DNA from 3 places in the Bradyrhizobium genosp. L genome. Region 3 is predicted to be linked to each of the others. Evidence: predicted binding sites of a transcription regulator. Region 3 holds the regulator's gene; each other region holds the start of a gene.
What was found. The regulator PhoB, encoded in region 3, activates phosphate uptake and scavenging genes when phosphate is short. The targets are predictions, from matches to a motif close to TGTCATNNANCTGTCAT.

Region 1: a site for PhoB is predicted at 5,034-5,050, ahead of IC762_RS21840 (OprO/OprP family phosphate-selective porin). Genes of this name have one in related genera too.
Region 2: a site for PhoB is predicted at 4,430-4,446, ahead of phnF (phosphonate metabolism transcriptional regulator PhnF). Genes of this name have one in related genera too.

What each region holds. Positions count from the first base shown of each region.
Region 1 covers NZ_CP061378.1:4,604,494-4,612,156, reverse strand. The annotation lists gene IC762_RS21860 (class I SAM-dependent methyltransferase) at 1-790, shown strand, start outside; gene IC762_RS21855 (SDR family NAD(P)-dependent oxidoreductase) at 868-1,662, shown strand; gene IC762_RS21850 (zinc-binding alcohol dehydrogenase family protein) at 1,774-2,787, opposite strand; gene IC762_RS21845 (winged helix-turn-helix transcriptional regulator) at 2,905-3,282, shown strand; gene IC762_RS21840 (OprO/OprP family phosphate-selective porin) at 3,347-4,972, opposite strand; gene IC762_RS21835 (DegQ family serine endoprotease) at 5,259-6,671, shown strand; gene IC762_RS21830 (replication-associated recombination protein A) at 6,668-7,663, shown strand, end outside.
Region 2 covers NZ_CP061378.1:1,987,103-1,994,765, reverse strand. The annotation lists gene phnL (phosphonate C-P lyase system protein PhnL) at 1-510, opposite strand, end outside; gene phnK (phosphonate C-P lyase system protein PhnK) at 519-1,316, opposite strand; gene IC762_RS09350 (alpha-D-ribose 1-methylphosphonate 5-phosphate C-P-lyase PhnJ) at 1,309-2,193, opposite strand; gene IC762_RS09345 (carbon-phosphorus lyase complex subunit PhnI) at 2,190-3,293, opposite strand; gene phnH (phosphonate C-P lyase system protein PhnH) at 3,297-3,905, opposite strand; gene phnG (phosphonate C-P lyase system protein PhnG) at 3,910-4,371, opposite strand; gene phnF (phosphonate metabolism transcriptional regulator PhnF) at 4,476-5,201, shown strand; gene phnE (phosphonate ABC transporter, permease protein PhnE) at 5,311-6,150, opposite strand; gene phnE (phosphonate ABC transporter, permease protein PhnE) at 6,156-7,040, opposite strand; gene phnD (phosphonate ABC transporter substrate-binding protein) at 7,117-7,663, opposite strand, start outside.
Region 3 covers NZ_CP061378.1:6,796,060-6,803,722, forward strand. The annotation lists gene IC762_RS32385 (OpgC domain-containing protein) at 1-336, opposite strand, end outside; gene apaG (Co2+/Mg2+ efflux protein ApaG) at 631-1,029, shown strand; gene IC762_RS32395 (Hsp33 family molecular chaperone) at 1,148-2,149, opposite strand; gene argF (ornithine carbamoyltransferase) at 2,343-3,269, opposite strand; gene IC762_RS32405 (aspartate aminotransferase family protein) at 3,269-4,474, opposite strand; gene IC762_RS32410 (GcrA family cell cycle regulator) at 4,989-5,504, shown strand; gene phoB (phosphate regulon transcriptional regulator PhoB) at 5,680-6,390, opposite strand; gene phoU (phosphate signaling complex protein PhoU) at 6,545-7,261, opposite strand; gene pstB (phosphate ABC transporter ATP-binding protein PstB) at 7,366-7,663, opposite strand, start outside.

The sequences.
Region 1 (7,663 bases), 2.2 Mb from region 3:
GACCGACTGGCGTGCGCGGAACATGGCGATGTGGAACCGCAAGGTCTCCGATCACATCCGCTCGCCGGTCTACGATGTGCCGGGCTTCATCGCGGGACGCTCCTCGCTGCGATCGCATGAGATCAGGGATCTCGGCGATATCGGTGCAAAGCATCTCGTCCATCTGCAATGTCATATCGGGCTCGATACGCTGTCCTGGGCGCGGCGTGGCGCGCGCGTCACCGGCCTCGATTTTTCGCAAACGTCGATCGCTGCGGCGCGCAGGATCGCCGCCAGATGCGAGCTCGACGCCGAGTTCGTGATCGCCGATGTCTACGAGGCGCCTCGCGTGCTCGGACGCCGCTTCGACATCGTCTATACCGGCGTCGGCGCGCTGTGCTGGCTGCCCGATATCGCGCGCTGGGCGCAGGTCGTGCGCGACCTGCTGAAGCCCGGCGGCGAGCTCTATCTGTTCGAGTTCCACCCGGTCGAATGGATGCTGGATTGGCGCGCCGCCGATCGGACCGAACTCAAATTCGATTACTTCACGCCGTGCGAGGGATGCGTCGATCGCCGCGCCATCGACGATGCGGCCATCGCGCCCGGAACGGTGCAGTGGAATCATCCGCTCGGCGAGGTCATCACCGCGCTCGCCGCTGCAGGCCTCAATATCACGGAGTTGCGCGAGCTCGACCGCTCGGTGCTCAAGCGCCGGCCGGAGATGGAGGACGCGGGCCTCGGCATGTTCAGGATGAGGCCGGGAATGCCGCAACTGCCGCTGATGTATGTGCTGCGGGCGAGACGGCCGTGATCAACGGCGTTACTTCGGTCGCTTGCTAGCGGCGCGCCGGCGCCCAATATTGGGGGAACCGACAGGAGATTTGCCCCATGAATATCGACCTTTCCGGAAAGACTGCGCTCGTCACCGGCTCGACCGCCGGCATCGGCCATGCCATCGCAAGGGGGCTTGCCGGAACGGGCGCCGAGGTCGTCGTCAACGGCCGCGGCCAGGCCAAGGTGGATGCCGCGGTCGCAGCGATCACGAAGGCAGTCCCGGGCAGCAAGGTCCGCGGCATCGCCGCCGACGTCTCGAGCGCCGCCGGCTGCAAGGCGCTGCTCGCGGCGCTGCCCGATGTCGATATCCTCGTCAACAATGCCGGCATTTTCGAGCCGAAGGACTTCTTCGAGATCCCCGACGAGGACTGGAGCCGTTTCTTCGAGATCAACGTGATGTCGGGCGTGCGGCTGTCGCGCACCTATATGCCTGGGATGCTGAAGCGCAATTGGGGCCGTATCGTCTTCATCTCCTCGGAGTCGGGCCTCAACATTCCGACCGAGATGATTCAATACGGCATGACCAAGACCGCGCAGCTTGCGATCTCGCGCGGGCTTGCCGAGCTGACCCGCGGCACTGCCGTCACCGTTAATTCCGTGCTGCCGGGCCCGACCATGTCGGAGGGCGTCGAGACGTTCGTGAAGGATCTGGCGAAGCAGAACGGCCAGTCGGTCGACGAGGCGGCGGCCAATTTCGTCAAGCAGCATCGTCCGACCTCGCTGCTGCAGCGCTTCGCCAGCCCGGAAGAAATCGCCAATCTCGTGGTCTATGTCTGCTCGACGCTGTCGTCGGCCACCAACGGCGCGGCGCTGCGCGCCGAAGGCGGCATTATCAGCACGATCGCGTAAGCCGCACAGCCGTAGGGCGGGCAAAGCGCAGCGTGCCCACCATCACGAGCACGTCGCGTGATGATGGGCACCGCGCTTCGCGCCTTGCCCACCCTACGCACCAGCCAACGTCTACCAACCCTCGAGCACGATCTTGCCGCGCGACTTGCCGCTTTCGAGCAGCGCATGCGCGCGTTTCAAATTCGCGGCGTTGATGGTGCCAAAAGTCTGGTCGAGCGTGGTGCGCAGCACGCCCTTGTCGAGGAGGTCGGCGACGTCGTTGAGCAGATGATGCTGCGCGATCATGTCAGGCGTCTGGAACGAGGACCGGGTGAACATCGATTCCCAGTGCACCGATACCGCCTTGCCCTTGAAGGCCGCGACGTTGAACTCCGATGGATCGTCGATCAGGCCGAACTTGCCTTGCGGCGCGATGAAGTCGGCGATGCTCTTGTAGTGCTGGTCGGTGTAGGTGAGGCTGGCGACGAGGCCGACCGGCGGCAGCTTCAACGTCTCGATCTGCTCCTTCATCGGCCTGGAATGATCGATCACGGCATGTGCGCCGAGCTCGAGGCACCACTTCTGCGATTCCGGCCGCGTCGCGGTCGCAACCACGGTCAGCCCGGTGAGACGGCGGGCGAGCTGGATCAGGATCGAGCCGACGCCGCCGGCACCGCCCGTGATCAGCAGCGTGCGCGGATCGAGGCTCTTGCCGGGCACCGCGCCGAGCCGGTCGAACAGCAGCTCCCAGGCGGTGATCGAGGTCAGCGGTAGCGCTGCCGCCTGCGCGAACGAGAGCGACGTTGGCTTGATGCCGACGATCCGCTCGTCGACCAGATGGAATTCGGAGTTGGTGCCCTGACGCTGGATCGATCCGGCATAGAACACCTCGTCGCCGACCTTGAACAGGCTGACGTCGGGACCGACAGCATCGACCACGCCGGCCGCGTCGTAGCCGAGGATCTTGTATTCACCCGCCGGGGGCGCGGCGCGCTTGCGCACCTTGTAGTCGACCGGGTTGGCCGAGATCGCCTTCACCGCGATGCGGATGTCGCGGCCCTTCGGCTCCGGCTTCGCAGTCTCGAAATCGACGAGCGCGTCCGCTGCCTCGATCGGCAGCGATGTCTGGTATCCGACGGCCTTCATGCCTGCTCTCCATGGATGGCGATTGCCTGCCGTCTAACTGTCGCGCTGGCGTCGAATTGGCAAGTACTGTAAAAAGGGGGAACTAGTCCCTGTTTGTATACTGTTGGGGAAACTCGCATGAAACGGCAGAATTTCGCCCGTCGGCCGGGCTGCGCGGTCGAGGCGGCGCTCGACCTGATCGACGGCAAATGGAAAGGCGTGATCCTGTTTCATCTGCAGGCCGGCACCCAGCGCTTCGGCGAGTTGCGACGGCGGATGCCCGGCATCACCCAGCGCATGCTGACCAAGCAGCTGCGCGCGCTCGAGGACGACGGTCTCGTGATCCGCAAGGTCTATGCCGAGGTGCCGCCGCGGGTCGAATACACGCTGTCCGAACTCGGCGAGAGCCTGCGCCCGGTGATCGATATCCTGAAAGCCTGGGGCGAGAGCCATCAGGAGCGGCTGTCCTGCGCACCCGCGCCTGAAGTCGTGAAGAAGCCGAAGCGCGCGGCGTAAGGAACCCGCGATACGGCCGTGAAGGGGAGGCCGGGAGCAGGGTGCCGCTCCCGGCCTTGTCACATCACCACGCAATCTGCGTGCGCATTGCGACCGCGTTGAACTTCGAACCCGCATCGAGGGTCGAGACCGCCGAAGCCTGCTTGGAGATGTCGCCATGCAGGTAGTCGAGCATGAAGCGGACGTTGCTGTTGACGTACCAGTTCAGCGCGAGGGTGTAGACGTTCTGCCGTCCGCCCGCGACGCCGGCTGCGGTGGCAAGCTGATCGTTGAGGTTCATCTGGCTGAAGCGTCCGGCGATTTCCCAGGCGCCCCAGCCGCCGCCGGCGAGCGAGAACGGATTCGCCGGCTTGACGCCGCCATAGGCGGCGTTCGCTGCGTTGTAGGAATGGGTCTCGCCGGTCAGGACGTAGCCGACCTGCGCGTAGCCGCCGTCGAACTTCAGGCTCGGCGCGCCGAACGGCGGCAGCCCGGTATTTGCCGTGCGGTCGATGTTGAACCAGTAGTATTCACCCTGCGCGATGAACGAGCCGTAGGTCGCCGCCGCTTCGACGCCGTAGACCTGCGCCCCCGAGACGTTGGCGATCGCGCCGGTCGAAATCAGCGAGGTCGGATCGATGCGCAGCTCGGGCCGGTCGCTGAGCGTCAGCGTTTGCGCCTGCGTTACCAGATTGCGCGGCGGCTGGATCAGCCATTCCGCGTCGGCGCCGATATGCACCGAATAGTTCTTGCCGCTGATCGGATTGCCGGCGATACGGGCGACCGCGCCATATTGCTCCGACGTCCCGGCCGGCGAGGTGCTGGAGGCGGAGTGGATCGCGCCCGTGGTCGGTCCGGTGACATAGCCGCCGACCCAGAGCTGGTCGTTCCACCAGCGGGTGCCGGCCGTCGAGCGGAAGTCGCCGGCCGCGATATTCTGCGCGATGATGCCTGCCGAGGCGCGTTCCATGAACATGATGTCGTTGGAGCTGGTGGACTCGTCCATCGTCCAGGCGAGGTCCATGATGCCGCCTTCGATCGCCATCTTGCCGCCGAACGGCTTGAAGCCGGTGTAGCTGAGATAGGCATTCTCGACGCCCGAGGTGCCGCCGCCGGGAAGGAAGCCGACCGAGGTCGCGCCGGCCGCGCCGGTGCCGCCAAAGCCGTCGGACGATCCGCCGAAGTCGTAGATCAGCGCGAAATTCCAGTCGCTGAGGAATTTGCCGGCAATGCCGATGCGCGCGCGACGGAGATTCTCGCCGCTGTCGAGCTTTTGCGGCGAGGTCGCTGCCGTATCCGGCCGATAGTTGTAGCCGCCGACGTCATAGTGAATGCGGCCGACGATGGCGATGCAGTTCTGGTCGTCCGCGGTGCAGATCGTCGGCCGGTTGTTCGGCATCGTCACGACGACGCCTGACGCCGCGATCGGACCCTTGACCGGGAGCGCCGCGTTGGCGTTGGCGACGCTCGCAGCTTTCGCATTCGCGTCGGCGGCCTTGGTGTCCGCTGCTTTCGCGCGCGCATTGGCGGAGGCGGCGGTCGCCGAGTTGGCGTCGCTCTGCTTCTGCAGTTTGTCGAGCTTCTGCTCAAGCATGTGCAGCTGCTGCTTCAGCAGCGCGATCTCGGCGTCGCTGCTTTCCGCAAACGCCGGCGAAGCGGCGAGCGCACCTGCGATTCCAACGGCAATTGCACTTAGCTTTGTCGCACCCATTTCAGCACCCCTGTTGTGTTTGCATTTCCCCACACCGTCACGCGAGTCCTAGAAGTCCAACGTGACTGACGAACGACAGCGTAACATGGGACCGCCGTTCCGGATGTGGTCGGCACGCAACACGGGCGCAGTGAGATGATAGGCATCATGGAAGTCGAGGGACGCGCTTCGACGCGCCGGCGGCAGGTCTTGCGCCGGTCTCGCCAGGGTCGCCTTATTCGCCCGGATGCCCTTCAATTACCCCACGAACACCCCTATATTCCGCCGTTTCCTACGAGAGGTGAGAATGCTCCGACCCGTCCGCTTTGCCGCCATCTTCGCCCTGTTCGGACTGTCCCTGCTGGGAAGTCCTAGCCAGGCCGAGGCCCAGGACCGCCGCGTACCGTCCTCGCAGGCGGAGCTGCAGCTGTCCTACGCCCCGATCGTGCAGCGCGTGCAGCCGGCGGTCGTCAATGTCTACGCTGCCAAGATGGTCCAGAACCGCAATCCATTCCTGGATGATCCGATCTTTCGCAGATTTTTTGGCGTGCCGGGACAGCAGCCCGAGCAGATGCAGCGCTCGCTCGGTTCCGGCGTGATGGTCGATTCGTCCGGCCTCGTGGTCACAAACAATCACGTGATCGAAGGCGCCGACCAGGTGAAGGTCTCGCTGTCCGACAAGCGGGAATTCGAGGCCGAGATCGTGTTGAAGGACAGCCGCAGCGACCTCGCGGTGCTCCGCCTGAAGGACACCAACAAGGAGAAGTTCACCACCCTCGACTTCGCCAATTCCGACCAGCTGCAGGTCGGCGACGTCGTGCTCGCGATCGGCAACCCGTTCGGCGTCGGCCAGACCGTGACGCACGGCATCATCTCGGCCTTGGCGCGCACCCAGGTCGGGATCACCGACTATCAATTCTTCATCCAGACCGACGCCGCCATCAATCCCGGCAATTCCGGCGGCGCGCTGGTCGACATGACCGGGCGGCTTGCCGGCATCAACACCGCGATCTTCTCGCGCTCCGGCGGCTCGCAGGGCATCGGCTTCGCGATCCCCGCCAACATGGTGCGCGTGGTGGTGGCCTCCGCCAAGGGCGGCGGCAAGGCGGTGAAGCGGCCCTGGCTCGGCGCGCGGCTGCAGGCCGTGACGCCCGAGATCGCCGAGACGCTCGGCCTGAAGCTGCCGTCTGGTGCGCTGGTCGCCAATGTCGCGCCGAACAGTCCGGCGGCGAAGGCGGGGCTCAAGCTCTCCGACCTGATCGTCGGGATCGACGGCACGCCGATCGACGATCCCAACGCGTTCGACTATCGCTTCGCCACCCGGCCGCTCGGCGGCAACGCCGAGATCGAGGTGCAGCGCGCCGGCAAGCCGGTGAAGCTCACCGTGCCGCTGGAGACCGCGCCCGACACCGGCCGCGACGAGATCGTGCTGACCGCGCGCTCGCCGTTCCAGGGCGCGCGCGTCGCCAACATCTCGCCGGCGCTCGCCGATGAATTGCATCTCGATGCCGGCGCCGAGGGCGTCGTGGTGACCGAGCTCGCCGACGACGGCACCGCGGCCAATGTCGGATTCCAGAAGGGCGACATCATCCTGGCGGTCAACAACGAGAAGATCGCGCGGACCGGCGATCTGGACAAGGCGTCGAAGACGGGATCGCGGGTCTGGCGGATCACCCTGGTGCGCGGCGGCCAGCAGATCAACGTGACGCTCGGCGGATGAGCCCGAAGCAACCGCGGGAGGCAGCGAACCTGTTCGCGGCGGCGGGGATGGAGCAGGACGCGCCGCGGCCGCTGCCGGACCGGCTGCGCCCGCGCTCGCTTGCGGACGTCGTCGGCCAGGACCACATCCTTGGGCCCGACGGTGCGCTGACCCGCATGCTGGAGACGCGCACCTTGGGCTCGCTGGTGTTCTGGGGGCCGCCCGGTACCGGCAAGACCACGGTGGCGCGGCTCTTGGCGGACGCCACCGAGCTGCATTTCGAGCAGATATCGGCAGTGTTCTCCGGCGTCGCCGACCTGAAGAAGGTGTTCGATGCCGCGCGCGCCCGCCGCGAGACCGGCAAGGGCACGCTGCTGTTCGTCGATGAGGTGCATCGTTTCAACCGCGCGCAGCAGGATTCCTTCCTGCCCGTGATGGAGGACGGCACCGTGGTGCTGGTCGGCGCCACCACGGAGAACCCGTCCTTCGAGCTCAACGCGGCGCTCTTGTCGCGCGCCCGCGTGCTGGTGTTTCACTCGCTCGACACGGCGGCGATCGAGAACCTGTTCGCCAATGCCGAGAAGGTCGAGGGCAGGGCGCTGCCGCTCGATGCCGAGGCGCGCGCGGTGCTGGTGCGGATGGCCGACGGCGATGGACGCGCCTCGCTGACCCTGGCCGAAGAGGTCTGGCGCGCCGCGCGCAAGGACGAGGTGTTCAACGCCGAACAGCTGCAGGACATCCTGCAGCGTCGCGCGCCGATCTACGACAAATCGGCCGACGGCCACTACAACCTGATCTCCGCGCTGCATAAGTCGGTGCGCGGCTCCGATCCGGATGCGGCGCTGTATTATCTGGCGCGGATGTTCGACGCCGGCGAGGATCCGCTGTTCCTGGCGCGGCGCGTGGTGCGGATGGCGGTGGAGGACATCGGCCTTGCCGATCCGCAGGCGCTCGCGATCTGCAACGCCGCCAAGGACGCCTACGACTTCCTCGGCTCGCCGGAGGGCGAGCTC
Region 2 (7,663 bases), 2.6 Mb from region 3:
GTCGGAAATGAAGCCGCGCGCGATGTTGACGCGCTGCTGCTCGCCGCCGGAGAAGGTCGAGGGCGGCAGCGACCACAGCCGCTCCGGAATGTTGAGCCGGCGCAGCAATTGGCCGGCGCGTGCGCGGGCCTCCTCGCGTGCGACGCCGTTCGCGATCAGCGGTTCCGCGACGACGTCGATCGTCGCGACCCGCGGCACGGCGCGCAGGAACTGGCTGACATAGCCGATGGTCGAGCGGCGCACGCTCAGCACCTGGCGCGGCTCAGCGATGGCGAGGTCGATCACCGTGCCATGGTGGCGGATGCCGATCCGGCCGCTGTCGCAGCGGTAATTACCGAAGATCATCTTGAGAATGGACGATTTGCCGGCGCCTGACGGACCCGACAGCACCACGCATTCGCCCGGCTCGACATGGAACGAGACGCCGTGCACCACCGGCAGCTCGACGCCACCCTGCAGATGCATGGTGAAGGTCTTCTGGGCGTCGGCGAGTTCGATCATCGCGGTCATCGGCGGCCTCATGGCGGAAGGATCGAGGAAACGAGCAGTTGCGTATAGGGCTCGCGCGGATCGTCGAGCACCTGATCGGTCAGGCCGGTCTCGATGACGCGGCCGCCCTTCATCACCATCACCCGATGCGACAGCAGCCGCGCGACGGCGAGATCGTGGGTGACGACGATGGCGGCGAGGCCGAGCTCGCTGACGAGATTGCGCATCAGGTCGAGCAGGCGCGCCTGCACCGAGACGTCGAGGCCACCGGTCGGCTCATCCATGAACACCAGCCGCGGCTCGGTGACCAGGTTGCGCGCGATCTGCAGCCGCTGCCGCATGCCGCCGGAATAGGTTTTTGGCGCATCATCGATGCGGCCGACATCGATCTCGACCCGATCGAGCCAGGTCGACGCGGTATCGCGGATCTTGCCGTAGTGATTCCAACCGACCGCCATCAGCCGCTCGCCGACATTGGCGCCGGCGGAAACTGCCATACGCAGCCCCTGCGCGGGATCCTGGTGCACGAAGCCCCAGTCGGTGCGATACAAAAAGCGCCGCTCGGCTTCGCTGAGCTCGGCGAGATCGCGCAGCACGCCGTCGCGCATCCGATACGACACGCGGCCCGCGCTCGGCGCGAGCTGCGCCGACAGCAGCTGCAGCAGCGTCGACTTGCCCGAACCGGACTCGCCGACGATCGCCAGCACTTCGCCCGGATAGAGCGCGAACGAGATGTCGCGACAGGCCACCAACTGGCCGTAGTTCTTGGCGAGCCCGTCGGCGACCAGCAGCGGCTGGTCGTGATCGAGGTGGGACGGCTCAGGCATGCGCCTTCTCCTTGTGCGGCGCCGCGCTCTCGGTGCCGTGATGGCCGGCGGCCTGGCGCTGCTCGCAGAAATCGGTGTCGGAGCAGACGAACATCCGCCCGCCCTGATCATCGGTGACGATCTCGTCGAGATAGGAATTGTCGGCGCCGCACAGCGCGCAGGGCGCATCGAAGCGGTAGCGCGTGAACGGATGGTCCTCGAAATCAAGCGAGACCACCGTGGTGTACGGGGGGATCGCATAGATCCGCTTCTCGCGGCCGGCGCCGAACAGCTGCAGCGCCGCGCAATTGTCCATCTTCGGATTGTCGAATTTCGGCGTCGGCGACGGGTCCATCACATAGCGCGCGTTCACCTTCACCGGATAGGCGTAGGCGGTCGCGATATGGCCGAAGCGCGCGATGTCCTCGTAGAGCTTGACATGCATCAGCCCATATTCGGCGAGCGCATGCATGCGCCGCGTCTCGGTCTCGCGCGGCTCGAGGAAGCGCAGCGGCTCTGGGATCGGCACCTGATAGACCAGCACTTGTCCCGCGTGCAGCTCGGCCTCGGGAATGCGGTGCCGGGTCTGGATCACGGTCGCATCATTGGTCGAGGTCGTGGTCGCGACGCCGGCAGTCTTGCCGAAGAATTTTCGGATCGAGATCGCATTGGTGGTGTCGTCGGAGCCCTGGTCGATCACCTTCAAGACGTCGTCGGGGCCGAGGATCGCAGCGGTCACCTGCACGCCGCCGGTGCCCCAGCCGTAGGGCATCGGCATCTCGCGGCTGGCGAACGGCACCTGATAGCCGGGGATCGCGATCGCCTTCAGGATCGCGCGACGGATCATCCGCTTGGTCTGCTCGTCGAGATAGGCGAAATTGTACGTCGGCGCGTTCATTCCGCGGCCTCCTGCATGTCCGGAGCCTCGTTCGCTTCGGCGAACTCCCGCCGCAGCTTGCGCAACAGGCCGAGCTCGGACTGGAAGTCGACATAATGCGGCAGCTTGAGATGCTCGACGAAGCCGGTCGCCTGCACGTTGTCGGAGTGCGACATCACGAACTCCTCGTCCTGTGCCGGTGACCTCACTTCCTCGTCGAGCTCGCAGGCGCGCAACGCGCGGTCGACCAGCGCCATCGACATGGTCTTACGCTCGCTCTGCCCGAAGGCCAGGCCGTAGCCGCGGGTGAAGCACGGCGCTTCGGTCGCCGACCCCTTGAACTGGTTGACCATCTGGCACTCGGTCAGTCCGATCGAACCAAGCGGCACGGCAAAGCCTGCGTCCTCGGCAAAGAACTCGACCTCGACCTCGCCGAAGCGGATCTCGCCGGCGAACGGATGGTTGCGGCCATAGCCACGCTGTGTTGAGTAGCCGAGCGCGAGCAGAAAACCCTCGTCGCCGCGCGCCAGATTCTGCAGCCGCAGGTCCCGGTCGGCGGGAAAGCCGAGCGGTTCGCGCGTGAGATCGCCGACCGGCGCGTCCGGCTCGGCCTGCGGCGAGGATTCGATCAGGCCGTCGCGGCCGAGGATGTCGGTCACCCGCGGCGCCAGCGTCTGCGGTGCCGCCGCCGTCGCCGGCTCGTCCGGCACAAAGCCTTCCGCGAGCTGCGGATCGAGCAGGCGATGGGTGTAATCGAAGGTCGGCCCCAGGATCTGGCCGCCTGGAATGTCCTTGAAGGTCGAGGAGATGCGCCGCCGCACCTGCATCTCGCCGGTGTCGACCGGCTCGCTGGCGCCGAACCGCGGCAGGGTGGCGCGGAAGGCGCGGACCAGGAAGATCGCCTCGATCATGTCGCCGCGCGCCTGCTTGATCGCGAGCGCCGCAAGCTCGCGGTCGTACAGCGAGCCCTCGGTCATGACGCGATCGACACCGAGCGAGAGTTGCTCGGAAATCTGCGCCAGCGTCACCTCGGCCACGTCGCGGTCGCCGCGCCGCTCATGCGCGAGCAGGCGGTGGGCGTTCTCGATGGCGCGTTCGCCTCCCTTGACGGCTACATACATCGCTCACACTCCGCTTGCGACCAGCCGCGTGGTGCGCGGGATCGCCACAATGGCATCGTCATGGACCAGCACGACATCGATGCCGCGCGGAAACAAAGTCTCGTTGATGACGAGCCGCTCGAACAGGTCGCGCGGCTTGATCATCGCCTGCAGCAGCGCCGTGCCGTCGATGCCGGGGCCCTTCAGCTCGAACGCCGGCCCCTGCGTCAGGCTGTCGACCTGCAGGATCAGCGTGGCCGAGCGATCCGGATATTCGTTGCTGCCGAACGCGAAGCGCTCGAGCGCCGGCAAATTCGCGGGATCGCCGATCAGCGCGAAGCTCGCGACCGAGGAATCCTCAATCACGGGCGCGCTGGTGTGGAATTTGAGCCACCTCGCGACGTCAGTCGTTGCCGACATCGCAGGATCGAGCCAGATCGGCGTGTCGTGGTCGAACAGGGTCAGCGCGATCGCGGCCGAACCGCGCATCACGCCGAACGGCGTTCCGGCCTGCACCGCGACGCGCTGCACGCTGCCGGGACGCGCCATCGCATCCATCACCGAGCGGAAGGTCGATTGCGCCGACAACATCTTGTCGGCAAAGCCTGCGGGCAGTTCGGCGAACGTGGTCATCGCATCATCCCTCGCCGCGCACCATGGTGTAGAAATCGACCCGCGTCGCCGCGGTCTCTTCGGCCTTGCGATTGCGTTCGGTGGCTAGGCCCGCGCGCAGCGGCGCGATCACCTTCGCCTCCACCTCGGCGGAGAAATCCGACGATTGCGCCATGGCGTCGCATAGCGCGATCATCTGCGCCTTCTGTGAATCGCGACCGAGCGTGTAGCCGAACCCGACCTCGCCGGTCGAAAGCCGCACCGCCGCGCGCGACACCGTCGCCTCGCCGAGATTGAACGGCGCGCCGTCGCCGCCGATCCGCCCGCGCAGCATCACGAGGCCGTTTTCCGGCGTGCGCAGGTTCTCATGCGCGGGCACCGCGAGCTCGGCGAGACGGACTGCGATGTCGGCGGCGCCGGAATGCGCCAGCACTGCCATCGCAGCCTTGCGCTGCGCCTCTTTGCTGTTCCGTTCGGTGATACCCATGGCAACCTTGCCTGATTCAAGTTGTCTATGATACTAGACAACTTACTAGCCAAACGCCATGACTGTTTCGTGACAAATCGACGATTTCTGGCTATCACGGCGCCATGAGCATGCAGGAAAGTTCCGGCGTCGCCTTGTGGCGGCAGGTCGCCGACGGCATCGAGCGCGGCATTGCCGACGGCCGCTTCGCTGCGGGCGAAAAGCTGCCGGGCGAGATGGAGATCGCCGAGACCTACCGGGTCAACCGCCACACCGTGCGGCGGGCGCTGGCGGCGCTGGCGGAGCGCGGCCTGGTCCGCGCCGAGCGCGGCAGCGGCACCTATGTCGAAACCCAACGGCTCGCGTATCCCTTGCGCTCCCGCACACGATTTTCCGAGATCGTCGGCGCCGGCGGCCACGAGCCGCGCGGGCAGCTGATCGATGCGAGCAGCGACGTCGCCGACCGCGACATCGCGCGCACGCTGGGCTTGAAAATCGGCGCGCCGCTGATCCGGATCGAGGCAGTGCGGCTCGCCGACCGCACGCCGATCTGCGTCTCGACGACCTGGCTGTCAGCCGACCGCTTTCCCGATGCCGGCAATGTGTTCGCCAACGTCCGCTCGATGACCAAGCTGTTGGCGCATTACGACGTGAAGGATTACAGGCGCGCCTCGACCCGGATCACCGCGGCCATCGCCGACGCCGCCGACGCCGCCCGGCTCGAACTGCCGCTCGGCCGTCCCGTGCTGGTGGTCGATGCCACCGACGTCGATCCCGCAGGCCAGCCCCTGGTGACCAAGCGCTCGCGCTTCGCCGCGGAGCGGGTGGAGTTCTTGGTGGAGAATAGCTGACGAACCGTCGAGCTATCGTAGGTGGGCAAAGCGAAGCGTGCCCACCTACCCGAGCACCGAGCCAGAATGGTGGGCACGTCGCTTACGCTCCTTTGCCCACCCTACAGGGCTACGCCACCGCCCGCTGGCCGATGATCGCGAACCGCAGCTTGCTCGAGATGAAATCGATCGCGGCGACCGCGATCAGGATCATCAGGATCAGGAACGACACCTTCTGCCATTCCAGCACCCGGATCTGCTCGGCGAGCTGCAGGCCGATGCCGCCGGCGCCGACGATGCCGATGATCGTCGCCGAGCGCGTATTCGACTCGATGAAGTAGAGCACCTGTCCCGCGATCACCGGCAGCACCTGCGGCAGCAGGCCGAAGCGGATCTCGTGCAGCGCGTTGCCGCCGGAGGCCTTGATGCCCTCGACCTGCTTGCGGTCGGCGGCCTCGATCGCCTCGGAGAACAGCTTGCCGAATGCGCCGAAATCCGAGACCATGATCGCGAGCACGCCGGCGAACGGGCCGAGGCCGACGACGTTGATCCAGACCAGCGCCCAGATCAGCGTATCGACACCACGGATCGAATCCAGGAAGCGTCGCACCGGAAAGCGGATCAGGTTCGACGGGATGATGTTGCGTGCCGCGAGCAGGCTGACCGGCAGCGCCAGCACCGCGGCCAGCGTGGTGCCGAGCAGCGCGATCGACAGCGTCTCGCCCATCGCCTGAATGTAGAGTGGAAACGACGAGCCCGGGTTCGGCGGGATCATCATCATGCTGATCCAGCCGAGCTGGCTGACGCCCGAGATCAGCCTCGACGGCGAGAAGTCGAGGTCGACCAAACCGAACGCGAAGATCGCGAGCGCGGCCACGATCATCGCCGGCGTCGCCAGCCGCGCCGCGGCAGGCCGCGCAAAGACATCAGGGTATCTCGCGCGCAGTTCGTCGGTGTCCGGCTTCGGCATCTGGCTCAATGGCGTGCCTCCTTGCCGAACAGCCGGCCGCGCAGCCAGCCGGTCGAGATGTCGATGATGAAGACCGTGATGATGATGGTGACGAGAATGGCACTGACGTCCGAATAGTAGAACTTGCGGATCGCGACCATGAACTCCTGGCCGATGCCGCCGGCGCCGACGAATCCCATCACGGAGGCTTCGCGGACGTTGATCTCGAAGCGCAGCAGCGCATAGCTGGCATAGCCGGTCACGACCTGCGGCAGCACCGCGAAACGCATGCAGGATAGCCAGCTCGCGCCGGTGGAGCGGATGCCCTCGACCGGCTTCATGTCGGCATTCTCGACGATCTCGGAAAACTGCTTGCCGAGCGCGCCGGTCGAATGGATCGCGATCGCGAGCACGCCGGCCATCGGCCCGAGGCCGAACGCGATCACGAAGATCAGCGCGAACACGATGCCGGGCACCGTGCGGGCGAATTCCAGCAGGCGCCGCACCGTGAAACGCAGCCAGGACGATGGCGAGGTGTTCTGCGCGGCAAGGAAATTCAGCGCAAAGGCGAACACCGCGCCGATCAGCGTGCCGACATAGCTGATCAGGATCGTCTCACCGAGCAGCCGCAGCCACTTCTTCAAGCCCCAGAACCACTCGACGGGATTGGTCCAGACCCGCGCGCCGGAATCCAGCGTCATGATGCGGTCGAAATAGCTGACGAAATTGCCCAAATAGGTGAACAGCGTGCGCAGGTCCACTTCCGCGCCGACCGCCGCGATCAGCAGCGCCGCGCAGAACACGGCGGCCGCCAGCGTCGCCTTCAGCCGCTTGCGCGCCACCGCCTTGCGATAGGCGTCGTTGAGTACCGCAAGCTGCGGGGCCGGAAGGATGGATACAGCCGTCGCCATCGCGGACCAATCTGGTTGAGGGATCAACGAAAAAGGGCCGGGTCGTCCAACCCGGCCCCATTCACTGGTCGCGCGATCAGGACGCCTTCTTGCGGAGATTGTCGACGAACTTGATCAGGTCGATGGTCTTGTCGTAGTCGGCGCTGGTGATCGGCGCCCACGGCTGGTTCTTGCCGTCGGAGAGCTTCTTGAAGGCTTCCGGATCCTTTTTGTCAGCCTCGAGGAAGGCCTTTTTGATCGCGGCCTTCATGTCATCGGGCAGGCTCTCGAGATAGGCGTAGGGCGAGTTGATGATGAGGTCGGACTTCACGATGATGCGGAAGTCTTCCTTCTTCAGCGCCGTGCCGTCGCCCGACTTCACCATGTTCTTGTTGAGCATGCGGGTGAGGTTCGAGTCGTCATCAGCGTTCCACCAGTTGGCGGCGACGTCGACGGTGCCCTGCGCCAGCGCCAGCACGGCGTTCTCGTGGCTGCCGGTGAAGACCACCTTGGAGAAATAGGCGTCCGGGTCGATCCCCATCGCGTTCAGCTTGAAGCGCGGCATGTTGTTGCCCGAGGTCGAGTTGGGGTCGACCAGGCCGAGGTTCTTGCCCTTGAGGTCCTCGATCTTGTGGTACGGGCTC
Region 3 (7,663 bases):
CAGGATCCGCGCGGTCGCGATCACGAAGCCGCTTTCCAGCATGGCGCGGCCATAGACGAAGGCCGCGGTGTAGCCGGAGATGAAGATGAAGATCTCGGTGGCGTCGGAGAAGCCGTAATTGCGCAGGGTGAGCCAGGTGAGCAGATTGGTCGGCAGGTGGTCGATGAAGATCAGCCACAGCGCGAGGCCGCGAAACAGGTCGAGCCGCAGTTCGCGCTCGCCGGTCGCCGGCAGCGTGATCGCAGGCGCCTTCGCCGCGGCTTTCGCCTGCGCACCCTTGGTACCCTTGGCGTCAGCCGCGGGCGAACCGGCTATGGGATCGGCAATCGAGCTCATCAAACACCGTGTCGGACGCGGCAAGCCCGCGGCCCGTGCTGAAAAGATAATATCGGCCCACGACTTGCGGACAAAGCGCTGAGTGCGGCGGCATGCGGCGCGATTTAGGCCGGAACTATGTTGAAAGCGCGATGAACGGGGCCGCCCCAGGGCCGGCATTTCGTCGCCCCCTCGGCAATCGATTGGTTCCGGCGGACCAATTGGCTATGATAAGCATCGCTTTGAGCATGATCTGATCGGAAAACCACTGCACGCTTTTCCGGATCACGCTCGTCAATCACCGAAAGCGACTGCATGTACCGCGCCATTACCCGCCAGATCGAAGTCACCGTCGAGCCGAACTTCATGCCGGATCGCTCGTCGACCGAACGGGGCGAGTATTTCTGGTCCTACACGATCGTGATCACCAATTCGGGCGCCGAGACGGTGCAGCTGCGCACCCGGCACTGGATCATCACCGACGCCACCGGACGCCGCCAGGAGGTGCGCGGCGAGGGCGTGGTCGGCGAGCAGCCGACGCTCGCGCCCGGCGAGCGCTATAAATACACCTCCGGCGTGCCGCTGCCGACCGCCTCCGGCTTCATGACCGGGAGCTATCAGATGGTCTCGGAAAGCGGCGAGCGCTTCGACATCGACGTGCCGACATTTTCGCTGGATAGCCCGAGCCCGGATGGGAAAAGGGTGTTGAACTGACGCCTGCGACAACGGCAGTGCCGTAGGGTGGGCAAAGCGAAGCGTGCCCACCATCGCGAGCACAACGCGGATGGTGGGCACGTCGCTACGCTCCTTTGCCCACCCTACGACTATCTCGCTACTCCACGCCCGCTTCGTCCGGGGTGAATTCGTACACCGACGAGCAGAACTCGCAGGTGACGACCACCTTGCCGTCCTTGACCATGTCGGCGCGGTCTTGCGGCGCAAAGCTCTTCAGCATCGACGACACCGCGTCGCGCGAGCAGGAGCATTGCGCGCGCAGCGGCTGCGGGGTGAAGACGCGGACGCCGCGTTCGTGGAACAGGCGGTAAAGCAGTCGCTCGCCGGAGAGGTCGGGGTCGATCAGCTCGACATCCTCGACGGTCGAGACCAGCGACTGGCCCTCGACCCAGGCGTCGTCGTCCGGCACCTCGTGCGCAACGGTGCCCTCCGGCGCATCGCCCGGATGCAGATCGGCCTGCTTGGCGCGTTCGGGCGCCTTGGGCAGGAATTGCAGCAGGATGCCGCCGGCGCGCCAATGCAGCTTGCCGCCCTCGCCGCCGCGCATCTCCTCGCCGACGGCAAGTCGCACGCGGGTGGGGATCTGCTCCGAGCGCAGGAAATATTCGTGCGCGGCATCTTCCAGGCTGCCGCCGTCCAGCGCGACCAGGCCCTGGTAGCGGCTGGTGTTCGAGCCCTGGTCGATGGTCATCGCGAGATGGCCCTTGCCGAGCAGCTGGCCCGAGGTCTGGCCGGGCTTGAGCAAGGCCTTGTCGTAGCGCGCATAGGCACGCAGCCGGTCGGGCGCCTGGAAGTCGACGATCAGGAGCGAGACCGGGCCATCGGTCCGGGTCTGCAGGATGAAGCGGCCCTCGAACTTCACGGAGGAGCCGAGCAAGGTCGTCAGCACGATGGCCTCGCCGAGCAGCTTGCCGACCGGCGGCGGGTAATCGTGCTTGTGCAGGATCTCGTCCAGCGCAGGGCCGAGCCGGGTCAGCCGTCCGCGCAGATCGAGCGCGCCGACCTCGAAGGCCAGCACGGCATCGTCGACCGGAACCGCCGACGGCGCGCGGATCGGCGCCTCGGTGGTGATTTTGATGTCGGGGGATTGTGAAACCATGGCGCTCTATCTGGGGTCTCGGACCATGAAATAAAGGGGTTCACTCGAACAGTGGTCGTCGTCCCGGCGAAGGCCGGGACCCATAGCCGCAGGTGCGTGTTGGAGCATCGAGCTGGGGCTACAGCCTTCGCGACAACTTACAACAGTGGTTATGGGTCCCGGCCTTCGCCGGGACGACGATACCGAGTTATTGCTACGCGACCGCGTCAAAACACCAGGCCAGGATGCCCTTTTGCGCGTGCAGGCGGTTCTCCGCTTCGTCGAACACGACCGATTGCGGACCGTCGATCACCTCGTCGGTGACCTCCTCGCCGCGATGCGCGGGCAGGCAGTGCATGAACAGCGCGTCGGGTTTTGCCAGTTGCATCAGCTTGGCATTGACCTGATAGGGCTTGAGCACGTTGTGGCGGTGCTCGCCCTCCTTGTCGCCCATCGACACCCAGGTGTCGGTGACGACGCAGTCGGCGCCGCGGACGGCAGCCTCCGGATCGGTGCCGAGCATGATCGGCGCGTTGGTCGCCTTGATCCAGTCGCGCATCGGCTTCTTCGGCGCGAGCTCCGGCGGGGTCGCGACATTGAGCTGGAACTTGAAACGCTCCGCGGCGTGCGCCCAGGACGCCAGCACGTTGTTGTCGTCGCCGGTCCAGGCCACCGTCTTGCCCTCGATCGAGCCGCGGTTCTCCTCGAACGTCATCAGATCGGCCATCACCTGGCAGGGATGCGAACGCCGCGTCAGCCCGTTGATGACGGGCACGGTGGCGTGCGCCGCGAGCTCGAGCAGCGCATCGTGGTTGAGGATGCGGATCATGATGGCATCGACATAGCGCGACAGCACGCGCGCGGTATCGGCGATGGTCTCGCCGCGGCCGAGCTGCATCTCGGTGCCGGTCAGCATGATCGATTCACCGCCGAGCTGGCGCATGCCGACGTCGAACGACACCCGCGTGCGGGTCGACGGGCGTTCGAAGATCATCGCCAGCGTCTTGCCTTCGAGCGGCCGCTTGGCCTTCTCATGCGCCTTCAGCGTCGCCTTCATGGCAGCGCCCGCCGAGAGCATGTTGCGCAACTCGGCAAGCGGCAATTCGTTGATATCGAGGAAGTGGCGGACCTGCTTGCTCATCATCCCGCCGCCTTCTTCGCGGCCGCCGACAGCGTGGCGCAGGCGCGCTCGAGCGAGGCGATCGACTGGTCGATCTCGGCCTCGGTGACGATCAACGGCGCCAGGAAGCGGACGACGTTGTCGCCGGCACCGACGGTGAGCAGCTTCTCGTTGCGCAGCGCGGCGATCAGGTCGCCCGACGGCACCACCGCCTTGACGCCGATCAGCAGCCCTTCGCCGCGCACTTCAGACACCACGCCCGGATAGCGGTCGATGACGGAGGCGAGCTTCTGCTTCAGGAGCAGCGACATCTTCTGCACGTGCTCGAAGAAGCCGGGCTTGAGCATGACGTCCAGCACGGCATTGGCTGCGGCGACCGCCAGCGGATTGCCGCCGAAGGTCGAACCATGCGAGCCGGGCGCCATGCCGGAAGCGGCCTTGGCGCTCGCCAGCACCGCGCCGATCGGGAAGCCGCCGCCGAGCGCCTTTGCCAGCGACATCACGTCGGGCACGACGCCGGTGCGCTTGTAGGCGAACAATTCGCCGGTGCGGCCCATGCCGGTCTGCACCTCGTCGAAGGCGAGCAGCAGGCCGTGCTCGTCGCAGAGCTGGCGCAGCGCCTTGAAGAAGGCCTGCGGCGCGCCGCGCACGCCGCCCTCGCCCTGCACGGGCTCGATCAGGATGCCGGCGGTGTGCGGCCCGATCGCCTTCTTCACCGCCTCGATGTCGCCGTGCGGCACCTGGTCGAAGCCGTCCATCGGCGGGCCGAAGCCTTCGAGATATTTGGCCGCGCCGGTCGCTGCGAGCGTTCCCAGCGTACGGCCGTGGAAGGCACCTTCGAAGGTGATGATGCGGTAGCGCTCGCCATGGCCCTTGGAGAAGTGATAGTGGCGGACCAGCTTGATCACGCCCTCCATCGCCTCCGCGCCCGAATTGCAGAAGAACACGAAGTCGGCAAAGCTCTGCTCGCAGAGCCGCGCGGCGAGCACTTCGCCGTCCGGGCTCCGGAACAGGTTCGACATGTGCCAGAGCTTGGTCGCCTGTTCCTGCAGCGCCTTGACCATGTGCGGATGGGCGTGCCCGAGCGCGTTCACCGCAACACCGGAGGTGAAGTCGAGATAGCGGTCGCCATTGGTTGCGATCAGCCAGGCGCCCTCGCCGCGCTCGAAGCCGAGATCGACCCTGGCAAAGACGGGGAGCAGATGCGACGGGACGCTGTTGGTCATGGCGATCACTAAGGGGTTGGCACAGACGGTTTGCACGGACGGTTTTATGCCGACGATTGCCGCGCGCCTTGACGCCGGCGCAGCAACGGCCAGCTTCGGAAAACAAAACGTGCCGCTTTGCGGGCGGCACGTGGCAGGCATTCTATGCTGCGGCCGGTCCGTGTCAATCGCCCCGAGGCGACTGCCCGGCGAAGCGAGACGCGCGCAATCCGGGATAGTCCGGTGCGGTGGAAAAACCGCACTGCAATGCTTAACTGTGTGGGAACATGTGGACGCGCGGCCGCGGACTCTTGCGCCAGAGTCACGCCATATTGTAGCGTTTGGCCTGTCGGGTACGACATCTCGTGCGGCAGTACTGGACCCCTTTAAGTAGCCTTTGTTTCTCGCGTGAACGTTCAGGCGCAACAGCGCCCGGCGAGGGTTAAGGGATTCTGACCGCAGGGATTTTTACGACGATTTTGGCCCGCAGCGCCGCCCCGATGACTGGCCGGCGCACCGCGAAGGGAAGAATGCGATGACGGTATTGACCTGGTCCGACGATCGCGTCGAGCAGCTGAAGAAGCTCTGGGAATCCGGCCTGTCGGCCAGCCAGATCGCAGCCGAACTTGGCAATGTGACGCGAAACGCCGTGATCGGCAAAGTGCACCGGCTTGGCCTGTCCGGCCGCGCCAAGGCACCCTCGACGGCGGCGCCGCGGCCACGCAAGGCCCGCCCCGCCCAGCACATGATGCGGGTGTCGCGCCCGGTCTCGCGCGGCAACACCGCGCTGGCGCACGCCTTCGAGGTCGAGATGGAGCCGGATCCGATCGCCTACGACAACGTGGTGCCGATGAGCCAGCGGCTGTCGCTGCTGGAATTGAACGAGGCGACCTGCCACTGGCCGGTCGGCGATCCCTCGAGCCCGGATTTCTTCTTCTGCGGCGGCAAGGCGCTCGGCGGCCTGCCCTATTGCGCCCACCACTCGCGCATCGCCTATCAGCCGGCTGCCGATCGTCGCCGATCGCCGTCGAACAAGCCGCAGCTCAAGTAATCGCAAGCGATACATTGATGACGTCGTCCCGGCGAAAGCCGGGACCCATAACCACCGGCGCATGTGGTTATGCCGAGGCTGCGGCCACAGCGCGCTCAAACAATCAAGATTTGTGGTTATGGGTCCCGGCTTTCGCCGGGACGACGGAGTTTGTGCGGTTTAGCCGCACGCAGCCTTACGGCTGCGGCTCGGCCTTCGCAAAACGGTCGTCCAGCGCGTAGCCGGCGCCGCGGACGGTGCGGATCGGGTCCTGCTCGCGGCCGGGATTGAGCAGCTTGCGCAGGCGGCCGATATGCACGTCGACGGTGCGCTCGTCGATGTAGATGTCGCGGCCCCAGACGCTGTCGAGCAACTGCTCGCGGCTGAACACGCGGCCGGGATGTTCGAGGAAGAATTCGAGCAGGCGATACTCGGTCGGCCCGAGATCGATCGGACGGCCAGAGCGCGCGACGCGGCGCTTCTCGCGGTCGAGTTCGATGTCGCCATAGGTCAGGACGGTTGCGAGCCGCTCCGGGCTGGCGCGGCGCAGCAGGCCCTTGACCCGGGCGAGCAGCTCCGGAACCGAGAACGGCTTGACGATGTAGTCGTCGGCGCCGGTGGCGAGCCCGCGCACGCGCTCGCTCTCCTCGCCGCGCGCGGTCAGCATGATGATCGGCAGCTGCTTGGTCTCGGGCCGCGCCCGCAGGCGGCGGCACAGCTCGATGCCGGAGAGGCCCGGCAGCATCCAGTCGAGCACCACGAGATCGGGGACGCGCTCTTTCAGCCGGGTGTCGGCGTCGTCGCCGCGCCCGACCGTCTCGACATCGTAGCCCTCGGCGTCGAGGTTGTAGCGCAGCAACGTCGTCAGCGCCTCCTCGTCTTCGACTACCAGAATGCGTGCGCTCATCGGTCTAAGTTCTCTCTGTGGGATGATCCGTTACCCGGACGCCAACCGAAACGCTAAAGCGCGATGAGATTGGGTTGAATCGTCATCGCGCTTTAGCTCTTTGTTTGAGCATGATCTTTTCGGAAAACCGCTTCACACTTTTCCGGATCATGCTCTAGTTACCCGGCACCGTGGTGGCGAAATTGGTCATGTCGCCCTTGGGACGCTTGTCGGTGATCTGTTGTCCTTCGATCATGTAGAACACGGTCTCGGCAATGTTGGTCGCGTGGTCGCCGATCCGCTCGATGTTCTTGGCACAGAACATCAGATGGATGCAGAACGAGATGTTGCGCGGGTCTTCCATCATGTAGGTGAGCAGCTCGCGGAACAGCGAGGTGCAGATCGCATCGACCTCCTCGTCGCCCTTCCAGACGTTCATCGCCGCCGGCAGATCGTGCGCGGCATAGGCGTCCAGCACCGACTTGACCTGCGACAGCACGAGGTCGGTCATGTGCTCGAGGCCGCGGATCAGCTTCAGCGGCTGGAAATCGCTCTCCAGCGCGGCAACGCGCTTGCCCATGTTCTTGGCGAGGTCGCCGATCCGCTCGAGGTCGGTGGCGACCCGCATCGCGCCGACGATCTCGCGCAGGTCGATCGCCATCGGCTGGCGGCGCGCGATGGTCAACACCGCGCGCTCCTCGATGACGCGCTGCAAATTGTCGATCTCGATGTCGGCGGCGACCACGCGCTTGCCGAGCGCGACGTCGCGCCGGATCAGGGCGTCCACGGACTCGGTGATCATGCGTTCGACGAGGCCGCCCATCTCGGCGACCAGGCGGGTCAGTTCCTGCAGGTCGCTGTCGAATGCCTTGGCGGTATGTTCAGAAGCCATCGCTTGGTCTCCTTCAACCATGATCCATGCCGGACCATGATCTCATGTCCCTGTTTGAGCATGATGTCATCGGAAAGCCGGTCCACGGCGTTCCGGATCGTGCGCTAGCCAAACCGGCCGGTGATGTAGTCCTGGGTGCGTCGATCGCTCGGCGAGGTGAAGATCTTGTTGGTGTCGTCGAACTCGATCAACTCGCCGAGATACATGAAGGCGGTCTTGTCGGAGACGCGCGCCGCCTGCTGCATGTTGTGGGTGACGATCGCGATCGTGTAGTCCTCGGACAGTTCCTGGATCAGTTCCTCGACCTTGGCGGTCGAGATCGGATCGAGCGCCGAGCACGGCTCGTCGAACAGAATGACCTCGGGGCGCACCGCGACGGTGCGCGCGATGCAAAGGCGCTGC